3 regions of the Mucilaginibacter sp. P4_A11 genome follow, and region 3 is predicted to be linked to each of the others. Evidence: riboswitches for the same ligand, from Rfam matches in the RefSeq annotation. Region 3 holds a riboswitch; each other region holds the start of a gene.
The links. Region 3 has a riboswitch for cobalamin ahead of AC1DUD_RS00850 (TonB-dependent receptor plug domain-containing protein). Riboswitches for the same ligand answer to the same signal wherever they lie in the genome.
Positions count from the first base shown of each region.

Region 1: linked by a shared signal. The riboswitch ahead of AC1DUD_RS30145 (TonB-dependent receptor plug domain-containing protein) and the one ahead of AC1DUD_RS00850 (TonB-dependent receptor plug domain-containing protein) in region 3 are both predicted to bind cobalamin.
Region 2: linked by a shared signal. The riboswitch ahead of metE (5-methyltetrahydropteroyltriglutamate--homocysteine S-methyltransferase) and the one ahead of AC1DUD_RS00850 (TonB-dependent receptor plug domain-containing protein) in region 3 are both predicted to bind cobalamin.

Region 1 covers NZ_JBFUHE010000026.1:49,681-52,967, forward strand. Annotated here, with positions in the region: gene AC1DUD_RS30145 (TonB-dependent receptor plug domain-containing protein) at 1-1,838, opposite strand, end outside; cobalamin riboswitch at 1,959-2,154, opposite strand; gene AC1DUD_RS30150 (serine hydrolase) at 2,128-3,287, shown strand, end outside.
Region 2 covers NZ_JBFUHE010000010.1:16,777-20,063, forward strand. Annotated here, with positions in the region: partial or broken gene metE (5-methyltetrahydropteroyltriglutamate--homocysteine S-methyltransferase) at 1-2,138, opposite strand, end outside; cobalamin riboswitch at 2,311-2,503, opposite strand; gene AC1DUD_RS19230 (MFS transporter) at 2,729-3,287, shown strand, end outside.
Region 3 covers NZ_JBFUHE010000001.1:186,137-189,423, reverse strand. Annotated here, with positions in the region: gene AC1DUD_RS00850 (TonB-dependent receptor plug domain-containing protein) at 1-1,122, opposite strand, end outside; cobalamin riboswitch at 1,225-1,425, opposite strand; gene AC1DUD_RS00845 (cryptochrome/photolyase family protein) at 1,545-2,963, shown strand; tRNA gene AC1DUD_RS00840 (tRNA-Ala) at 3,209-3,282, shown strand.

The sequences.
Region 1 (3,287 bases), on a different contig from region 3:
TGTTTGGTGGCTTTGTATTCCAAATGCAGGTCTACCAGGTTATAATGCTTCAGCGTAATCACTTTTGATGGATAGGTTGAAAAGTCCTGATCGGTACGGCTACCTGTATATTTGTAATTAACGCCAAACTGCAAGTTAGCTAAAACCTCGTAGTTTACGTTAGCACCAAAAGTACTCTTTGGTCTGCGGTACAGATTGCTTGTTTGCAAGCCTGTTTCGTCAGTAAGTTTGCCGGTTACATATGCGTAGTATACAGATGCGTGTATTTTGTTAGCATGATATTTTAACTCGGTTTCAAAACCTTTGTCTTTTTGCTCCTGCCCGTTTTTATAGAAAGAATCATAAGGTGGCTGCGACTCAGAGAAAAAGTAGATCACATCTTTTGTATTGCGCTTAAAAAACTGTGTATTAAATGAAAGCTCGTTCCTGACAATTTCCCAGTCAAAACCTGCTTCATATGATGTAGTGATCTCAGGGTTTAATTTGGGGTTGCCATATTGCGAAAACAACTGGTATAATGAAGGCGACCTGAATGCCGAGGCTATTGTACCGAAAATCTTAAACTGATCGGCAAGGTACAATGACGGGTTTATAGTATAGGTAAACTTATCGCCGTATTTGCTATGATTGTTATACCTGCCACCTAACTCCATATGGAAGATATCGTATTTAAAAAACAACGATGTATACGCACTGAATATGTTATTGGCAGCATCACCGGCTTTGATAATGCTCGGTGCCCCCTGATAAGCGGTTGATTCAAACAAGCTATACTGGCTGGTGTTACTGTATTTAAAGCCTGCGCCGCTGGTAATATCCAGATACTTATTCAACTCATAGTAAAACACAGCTTCGGCGTTGGTTATACGGCCTGTGTTTTTCGTAACCTGGTGGGTTCCGCCATTATCAGATGGCAGGTTATTAAAATCGTTCTGAACTGTATTTTGCGACAGGTTCACATTAAGGTCACCTTTAGGTAAGATCCATTTTGCACCTACACCGCCAAATAAGAAGGTGTTTTTGTAGGTGTAATCGTTATCATTTGTAAAAGCGCCATATGGCAGATCGCCGGTGTTATGGCTTACCTGCAAATTTCCGTTCAGGATAAATTTAGATGATATGTTTTGGCTCAGGTTTACACTGGCAGAGCGTTGATGAAAACCATCTTTCTTAAAACCGCCTTTGCCTGTGGTATCTGTAGCTGCTGCAAAACCTTTTGAATCGGTATTTGACAGATTAATGGCTATGCCTGTATTTTTTACCTGTCCAATTAATGATGCCGATTCTTTAAACGTATTATAGCTGCCGCCCATTAACTGCAAGCCGCCGGTTAATCCCTGCTCTTTAGCCTTTTTGGTGATGATATTGATAACACCGGCTACCGCGTCGGAGCCATACAGTGTTGAGCCGCTTCCTTTTAAAATTTCGATATGATCTATCAAATCCACCGAAAAGGCATTAAGATCATAACTGCCGTCTATACCGGATGCATTATTTACCGGGAAACCATCAACAAGGATAAGGGTATTACCCGATGATGCCCCGCGCAGGAAAACTGATGTACTGATTCCCGGCGCGTTGTTCGCTCCTGAAAATGTTATGCCTGCAACATTATTTAGTAATTGAGGCAATGATTTGCCTTGGGATTTATTGATCTCATCGGCAGAGATAATAGTAACAACCCGACCAATATCTGACAGTTTTTTAGGCGAACGGCTTGCAGTTACTACCACCGTATTTAATGTGCGTGTGGTATCCTGCGCGTATGCAGCATTGGCCGATAAACCAACTGCTAATAAGCCGAAACCCAAAGTAATTTTAGCGTACTTTTTTTCCATGTATGATTGATATGTGTAAAATAATAATGCAGCCTGAATAGCATACACGGAAATGAGCAAAATGAAAACACGCCAATTGAAGAGCATTCACATTCAAGCTTCAATCCCCGAAAGCTATGAATAACATATAATGCCTTGGCAGGTCTTCTGACTTACTCCCCATTTGCCTGGCCTTCCCTCCTGTTTTCAGAAAGTGACTTTATAGATTTGGCAACGGTTACGGAGCTTACAGCTGCGGGACAGTTACGGACTTACACCGTATTCCCTTTTAATTCATTAAACAATTTTAATGAAACCTAAAGCGCTGCAAAAGTACAATAAGTATCCGTTAACCTCAAACTACATAGCTATATTTATCAGGATGAAACATTTCTGTATTTTATTATTGATGATGAGTGCCTTTTGCGGTTTTGCCCAGGGGCCTGACACTGTTTTTCTGAGAGGATTACTAAATAGCCATCTGCAGCTATTTTCGGGTATCCTGAAGCATCATACACAAAACGAAGTACAGATCTTATATACCCGGATAGACAGGGACAAAAACAATGTTCCCCATTTTACTTCATACAGTTATCGCCTTAATGCGCAGCATTATTTTTACCCGGCAAGTACCGTAAAGCTTCCAACAGCCATATTTGCGCTTGAAAAACTAAACGAGCTAAAGGCAAAAGGCTTAAGCCGAAAATCGGTTATGATTACTGACTGTTCATTTGCCGGCCAAACTAAAGTCAGGACAGATACATCATCCGCAACAGGTTTGCCAAGCGTCGAAAACTACATTAAAAAGATCCTTCTGGTAAGCGATAACGATGCCTATAACCGGCTATATGAATTTGTAGGCCGGGCGGAGATCAACCAAAAGCTTAAAAAATACCATCTCAATCATACACGTATTGTAGGAAGGTTAGCCATCGGCGATGCCGGTGAAAGTACAAGGCACACCAATCCTGTCGATTTTTACGACGCTGATAAACTGGTTTATCACAAACCGGCGCTATATGATGCTTTGAATTATCCTATGCTCCTGGAAAATATGCTGCAAGGCAAAGCTTATTTAGATAGCAGCGACCGGATGGTTAATAAACCGCTCGATTTTTCTGAAAAGAACGTTTATTCCCTTGCCGATCAGCAGATCGTACTTAAACGATTGCTGTTCCCCGAAGCTTTCCCGAAGACACAGCGCTTTAATTTAGAGCAGGATGACTATCGCTTCATTTACCGTTACATGAGCACCTTCCCTACCGAAAACACTAAACCCACTTATAACCGCCCCGAATATTTCCCTGCCTATTGCAAATTCCTGTTTTATGGAGGAGACAGTACAGCTGTTATCAGCCCCTATATCAGGATCTTTAATAAAGTTGGTGACAGTTATGGTTACGATATCGACAATGCCTATATTGTAGATTTTAAAAACAAGGTGGAGTTTATGCTCAGCGCCGTTGTGCA
Region 2 (3,287 bases), on a different contig from region 3:
GGTACACGCGGTGAATGGATATCGTACACACCGGGGCCGATTTCATTAGGATATTTAAAATCGGCAAAAACATCCAGTAGCTCCATTTGTGAGCGCGATGTTTCTATCGTGATCACATCAGCATCCATATCGGCTATGCTTTTAATGATATCATTAAACTCCGAATAGCACATATGTGTGTGGATCTGTGTGCTATCCTGAACGCCGCTTGCCGAAATTCGAAAAGCTTTAACTGCCCAGTCGAGATAATTTGCCCTGTCATCCCTGCGAAGCGGTAACCCTTCACGAATGGCGGGTTCGTCTATCTGAATGATCTTGATACCCGCACTTTCCAGATCACATACCTCATCACGGATAGCCAAAGCTATCTGCGTACAGGTTTCCGAGCGCGGCTGGTCATTACGTACAAACGACCATTGCAAAATAGTGACCGGGCCGGTTAACATACCCTTCATCCATTGCGAGGTCAGGGACTGCGCATAGGCCGACCATTTTACCGTCATTGCTTCCGGCCTTGATACATCGCCATAAATAATGGGCGGTTTAACACAACGGCTGCCGTAGCTTTGCACCCAGCCATTCTGTGTAAAGGTGAAACCGGCCAGTTGCTCGCCAAAATATTCAACCATATCATTGCGTTCAAACTCGCCATGTACCAACACATCCAGGCCTATTTCCTCCTGCCATTTTACTGCCTTTTCGGTTTCTTCGGCTATCAGTTTATCATATTCGGCTGCGGTTAATTCCCCTTTCTTTAAACGTGCGCGCCAGCTTCGAACTTCAGTTGTTTGCGGAAATGAACCAATAGTTGTGGTAGCAAAAAGCGGCAGATCAAGTAAAAGCTGCTGTTGTTTTTTACGATCAGCAAAAGTACTTGTACGTCGTACATCATTTTCGGTGATGATGTTTACCCGCTGCTTAACAACTTCGTCATGAATAAGCGTCGATGTGCGGCGGGCCTCATTTGCTTCCCGGTTTTTAGCCAATTGATGCAGGCTGCTATCACCAATCACATCGGCCGACAGTTTTCCAAGTAACACAACCTCACTTATCTTTTGCCGCGCAAAGGCCAGCCATTGTTTAATTTCGGGAGTAAGCACTTCTTCATTGGTTTCATTTTGAAGATCACATGGCGAATGGATCAATGAACATGAAGGAGCTATCCAGATACGATCGGCACCCAGTTTGTCTTTAGCGTATTTTATAATACCCAGCGAATTAATAAAGTCGTTTTTCCAGATGTTACGGCCATCAACCACACCTAATGAGAGGATAGTTTTTTGCGGAAGATGGGCTATCACCTCATCTAATTGCTGAGGTGCGCGAACTAAATCCACATGCAAAACATCAACCGGTAACGCTGTAGCCAATTGAGTATTATCACCCAGGCGTTCAAAATAGGTTGCCAGTACTATCTTCAGGAAAGGAAACTCTTTCCTCAATTGAGCGTAGGTATCTTTAATTGCCTGTTGTTGTTTCTCGGTTAAATCAAGCGCTAAAAATGGCTCGTCAAACTGCACCCATTCGGCACCTAAAGCTTTAAGCTTATTTAAAATATCAACATAAACAGGCAGCAAGTTTTTGATCAGGTCTACCCTATCGAAACCAGCTTCTTTTTTTTTGCCTAACAACAGGTACGATACAGGGCCGATCAATACCGGCTTGCTGGTGATGCCCAACTGTTTGGCCTCATAAAACTCATCGATAACTTTGGTTGAGAAGAGTTTAAACTACTGATCTTTATAAAACTCGGGGACTATGTAGTGATAATTGGTATCAAACCATTTGGTCATTTCCATGGCTACAATATCCAAACCTTCTTTTTGATAACCGCGGGCCATAGCAAAATACAGATCAAGCTCAGTATTCCCCTTTTGCTTTATCACCTCATGGTAACGTTTGGGAATAGCGCCAAACATCAACGAGTGGTCAAGCACCTGGTCATAAAACGAAAAATCATTTGAGGGGATCAGGTCAATCCCGGCCTCTTTTTGCAGCAGCCAGTTTTCTTCCCTGATGTATTTACCAATAGTAAGTACATTTTTAAACCCGGTTTTGCCTGCCCAGTAGTTTTCGCAGACTTTTTTTAATTCGCGCCGGCTACCAATGCGCGGGTAACCTAAATTTTGCGTTAGCATTCTTTTAATTGATTAAATGAATAAATCGGTTAAAAGCCCTTTCAGCTAAGCTTCGCAATGTTTTGTGGTAAGTAAAAGGGAGAGAATATATGGGTACAGGCTATCACTATGGGTAATAAACCCAAACAAGCAAGCAATCATAACCCTGACCAAAGCTTCATACCGCGAAAGCACTGTCAATTCAGTATTAGGCAGGTCTCCTGACTTGTAACATTTTTACCACCCTTCCCAATCGCAACGTACGATCAGTGGGTATCATTGGCAAAAACTTTTTTGTGTTACTTACAGTTGCGCGACAGTTCGTGATTTGCACACGATTCCCTATTAATCTACAATTAAGTAAAACCTATACCGGTTGATGAAGTAAAGTAAAGAACTATATCAAGGCAAATATAGGGATATGCCCGCTGAATATTCAGGTTATTTATTTGTTAAAGTATGATGTTTTGATAAAGCACTCTGTGAAAGACGGATAGCAGGTCTCCTCTATCTACCATAAGTCACACAACGGTCAATAAGCAAGTGAGCTTAATAAACCGTTGAATTGTACCATTCCCGATGCAAATTGATCCTTAACTTTGGCTGCTTCTATGAGTCAGAAAACGCATTCAAACCCACCGGGATTTACCTGGGTGGTATTAACCACCAGTCTCGCTTTCGTAGTAGCACAGCTTGATGTTTCTATAGTCAACATTGCTTTACCTGAAATTGCAAAAGCATATCACGCCGGTATCAGCACCCTGCAATGGGTAATTGACGCATACACCCTCGCCTTTGCTGTACTCATGTTGTCGGCAGGCAGTCTCGGCGATCTTTTAGGATCGAAAAGAATATTCCAGATCGGCTTGATCATCTTCGGTATTGCATCAGCAGGCTGCGGTTTAGCTCCCGATGCCATTACACTTATCATTTGCCGTGTGGCGCAGGGAATTGGGGCCGCTATGATGATACCAAGTTCTCTTGCACTGCTCAATCACCAGTTTGCACATATGCCGCAAACACGTACGCGTGCTGTTGGCTTGTGGACAGCCGCCGGAAGCTCTGCCATGGCGGCAGGCCCTACAATTGGTGGTTTACTGATAGCATTTAGTAGCTGGCGTTTCATTTTTATAGTTAACATTCCCATCTGCATCATTGGTTACATCCTGA
Region 3 (3,287 bases):
AACCGGCAAAATGCGGTAACGGTTGGCTATAGAAGTATAAAGTTCATGCTGGTAAAAGCGGTTATCCAGGAAACCTGTGGTAGTCACAAATTCCGGATCCAGGTAGCGTTCGTAGTTGTCACTATATTTGGCTACCGCTTTAAAGCTATATCGGTTAGCCGTATTGCTTTCATAATTGGCCTGGATAAATTGGTCGCGGTCCCACTGCCTCTGTGAATAATTGAATTTGTTGGCAACAATTGCTCCCGGTAAACCCCGATCTGAAATATAGCTGTATGCTTTCACTGCCCACCTGGCGCTATCGGCCGTACTGCCGGTAAGACCAGCTTCTACTCTGTAGGCTTTTATATCTCCATTGTTGCGCACCGCGGTTGTGTCATACACCCCGTTAGTATACCTGAATTTGTACCGGCCGTTTGATTGGATATATTCGGCACTAATAGTACTGCTGATTTTATCATTGAGCTTCTGCTGCCACAGCAAGGACGGATTTAACAAACCCATCGACCCGGTTTTATAACTCATGCGGATGTGGGTATGCTCGCCCGGCTCAAATTTGGGCTTTGCCGATTGCAGATATATGGTGCTTGCCGCCGAGAAGGCTTTGGCCGGTTGAAAGATCTCGCTTCGTTGACCGTTGTAAAGATCTATCTCCTCAATGTTATCCAACGAAAACCGGCCAAGGTCAACCTGCCCGTTTTGAGCGTTGCCTAATTGTACGCCATCATAAAATACGGCAACATGATTGGTGCCCAAACTGCGCACATTGATGGTTTTTAAACCGCCTACTCCCCCGTAATCCTTAAGCTGAACGCCGGTGAAAAAGCGCATGGCATCGGCCACAGAAAAACTATTGAGGCGCTGTAGCTGATCGCCTTTTAAAACCTGTACGGGAGTGGGGGATGTATTGCGGATGTCGGTTTTGACGGCACGGATCTCCACCTGTTTAAGGTGATTGATCTTAACAGAATCTGTTTGGGTAGTATCTTTTTTATGAACCGGGGATTGCGCCGAAACTTGAAGGCAACTGCAAGCTGTTGTTATCCCAAAGGAAACAAGCCATAATAAACCTTTGATACAGCCATTACGCGTTGCGAACGTGTGGCGCACAGTTAATTTCATGAGTGTTGTGGGTTAAAAAACCTCACAGCAAACAGAACGAATTACAAAAAATGAAATACACGAAAGGTATCCTCATTCCAGCTTCAATCCCCGAAAGCTATGAATTAATATGTGCTGGTGGCAGGTCTTCTGACTTACTCCCCCCGGCCCTGTCTTCCCATTCCGAACATATCGGAACAGTGACAATAAGAATGGGCTTCGGTGTTATGGAGCTTACAGCTGCGGGACAGTCCCGGATTTACATCGGGTTCCCTTTTAATCGCGGGCGTTAATTATCCGCGAACCAAAAGCAGGGCAAAGGTATATATTAAAAGTTTAATTAAACAAGTTGCAGTTTGCAACAAGGGTATTACACCGCTAATGAGGTAGTAAAATACAATAAGATAATGCAAACATAGCTGACTATATTTTATTGTTTATGTATGTCAGAAAACAGCGTTACACTCATTTTTCCGCACCAGCTATTTAAACATCATCCCGCAGTAAAGCAATCCCGGCAGGTTTACCTTATGGAAGAAACGCTGTTTTTTAACCAATACAATTTCAATAAAAAAAAGATTGTACTCCACCGGGCATCAATGAAGTTTTATGCTGATCACCTGTCGGCCGGTAAAATAGCGGTTAATTATATTGATGCCCAAGATCCACGCGCCGATGTACGCTGGCTTATAACGTCATTGGCAGAGCAAGGTATCGAACAGATTTATTATACGCATACTGCCGACAACTGGCTGGAAAAAAGACTGAACAGTAGTTGCGAAAAACATAACGTGGAACTCCACAAATATCAAAGTCCCAATTTTCTAAACAGCGTTGATGAAGTAGCTGATTTCTTCGACAAAAAGAAAACCTATTATCAGACCGACTTTTATATAGACCAGCGCAAACAGCGTAAAGTTTTACTTGAGCGTAATGGAAAGCCAGTCGGTGGTAAATGGACCTATGATAGTGAAAACCGACTTAAATTTCCCAAGAACAAGGTGGTGCCCCTGCTTGATGTTCCACCGGAAAACGAATATCTGAAAGAAGCACAACTTTATGTAGATACACATTTCCCTGATAACTACGGCAGCACAGCATCGCCTTTTGGCAACCTGGGCGGGTTTTATCCAACCACGTATGATGAAGCTGAATGCTGGCTCGAAAATTTCCTGCAGCAACGCCTTCATGATTTTGGCATTTATGAGGATGCAATGGTGGCTAATGAAAGTTTCTTATATCATTCGGTGTTAACCCCCATGCTCAACATCGGCCTTCTTAATCCGCAACAGGTAATTGATAAAGCCCTGGATGTAGCTGCCGATTCGGATATTCCCTTAAATTCTTTAGAAGGTTTTATAAGGCAGATCATGGGTTGGCGCGAATTTATACACATTGTTTATGAGCGTGAAGGGGTAAGACAGCGTATCAAAAATTACTGGGGATTTAAACGCCGTATACCTCAATCATTTTGGCAAGGCAATACGGGGATACATCCTGTTGATGTGGTAATTAAAAAAGTTTTGGTTACCGGCTACACACATCATATTGAGCGTTTAATGGTTATGGGAAACTTCTTTTTACTGTGCGAATTCCATCCCGATGATGTTTACCGGTGGTTTATGGAAATGTATGCAGATGCCTACGATTGGGTAATGGTGCCCAATACTTACGGCATGACCCAATTTGCCGATGGCGGCCTCATGATGACCAAACCCTACATTAGCGGCAGCAATTATTTATTAAAATGGGCGATTGGAAAAAAGGTGAATGGCAGGAAACCTGGGACGGCTTATTCTGGCGGTTTATGCACGTACACCGGAATTTTTTTCTGCAAAATCCGCGCCTGGGCATGCTGGTAAAAACATTTGATAAAATGCCCGCAGAAAAGCAAAATAAGCATTTAAATGACGCCGAAAAGTTCCTGAGCCAACTTGACAAACAGGTTCACTATTAATAACAATTCATAAATTCCTGTAAATGAATTATCTAAATTTAAATCACATCTATTTTGAAGCTCATTTTTAAATGGATTACTCATTTTTCAAAAAAAGTAGATTTTATGCTTCAAATGTTTACAACTTATAATATATTTGCGACCCAATACGGGGGATTAGCTCAGCTGGCTAGAGCGCTTGCATGGCATGCAAGAGGTCATCGGTTCGACTCCGATATTCTCCACTTTG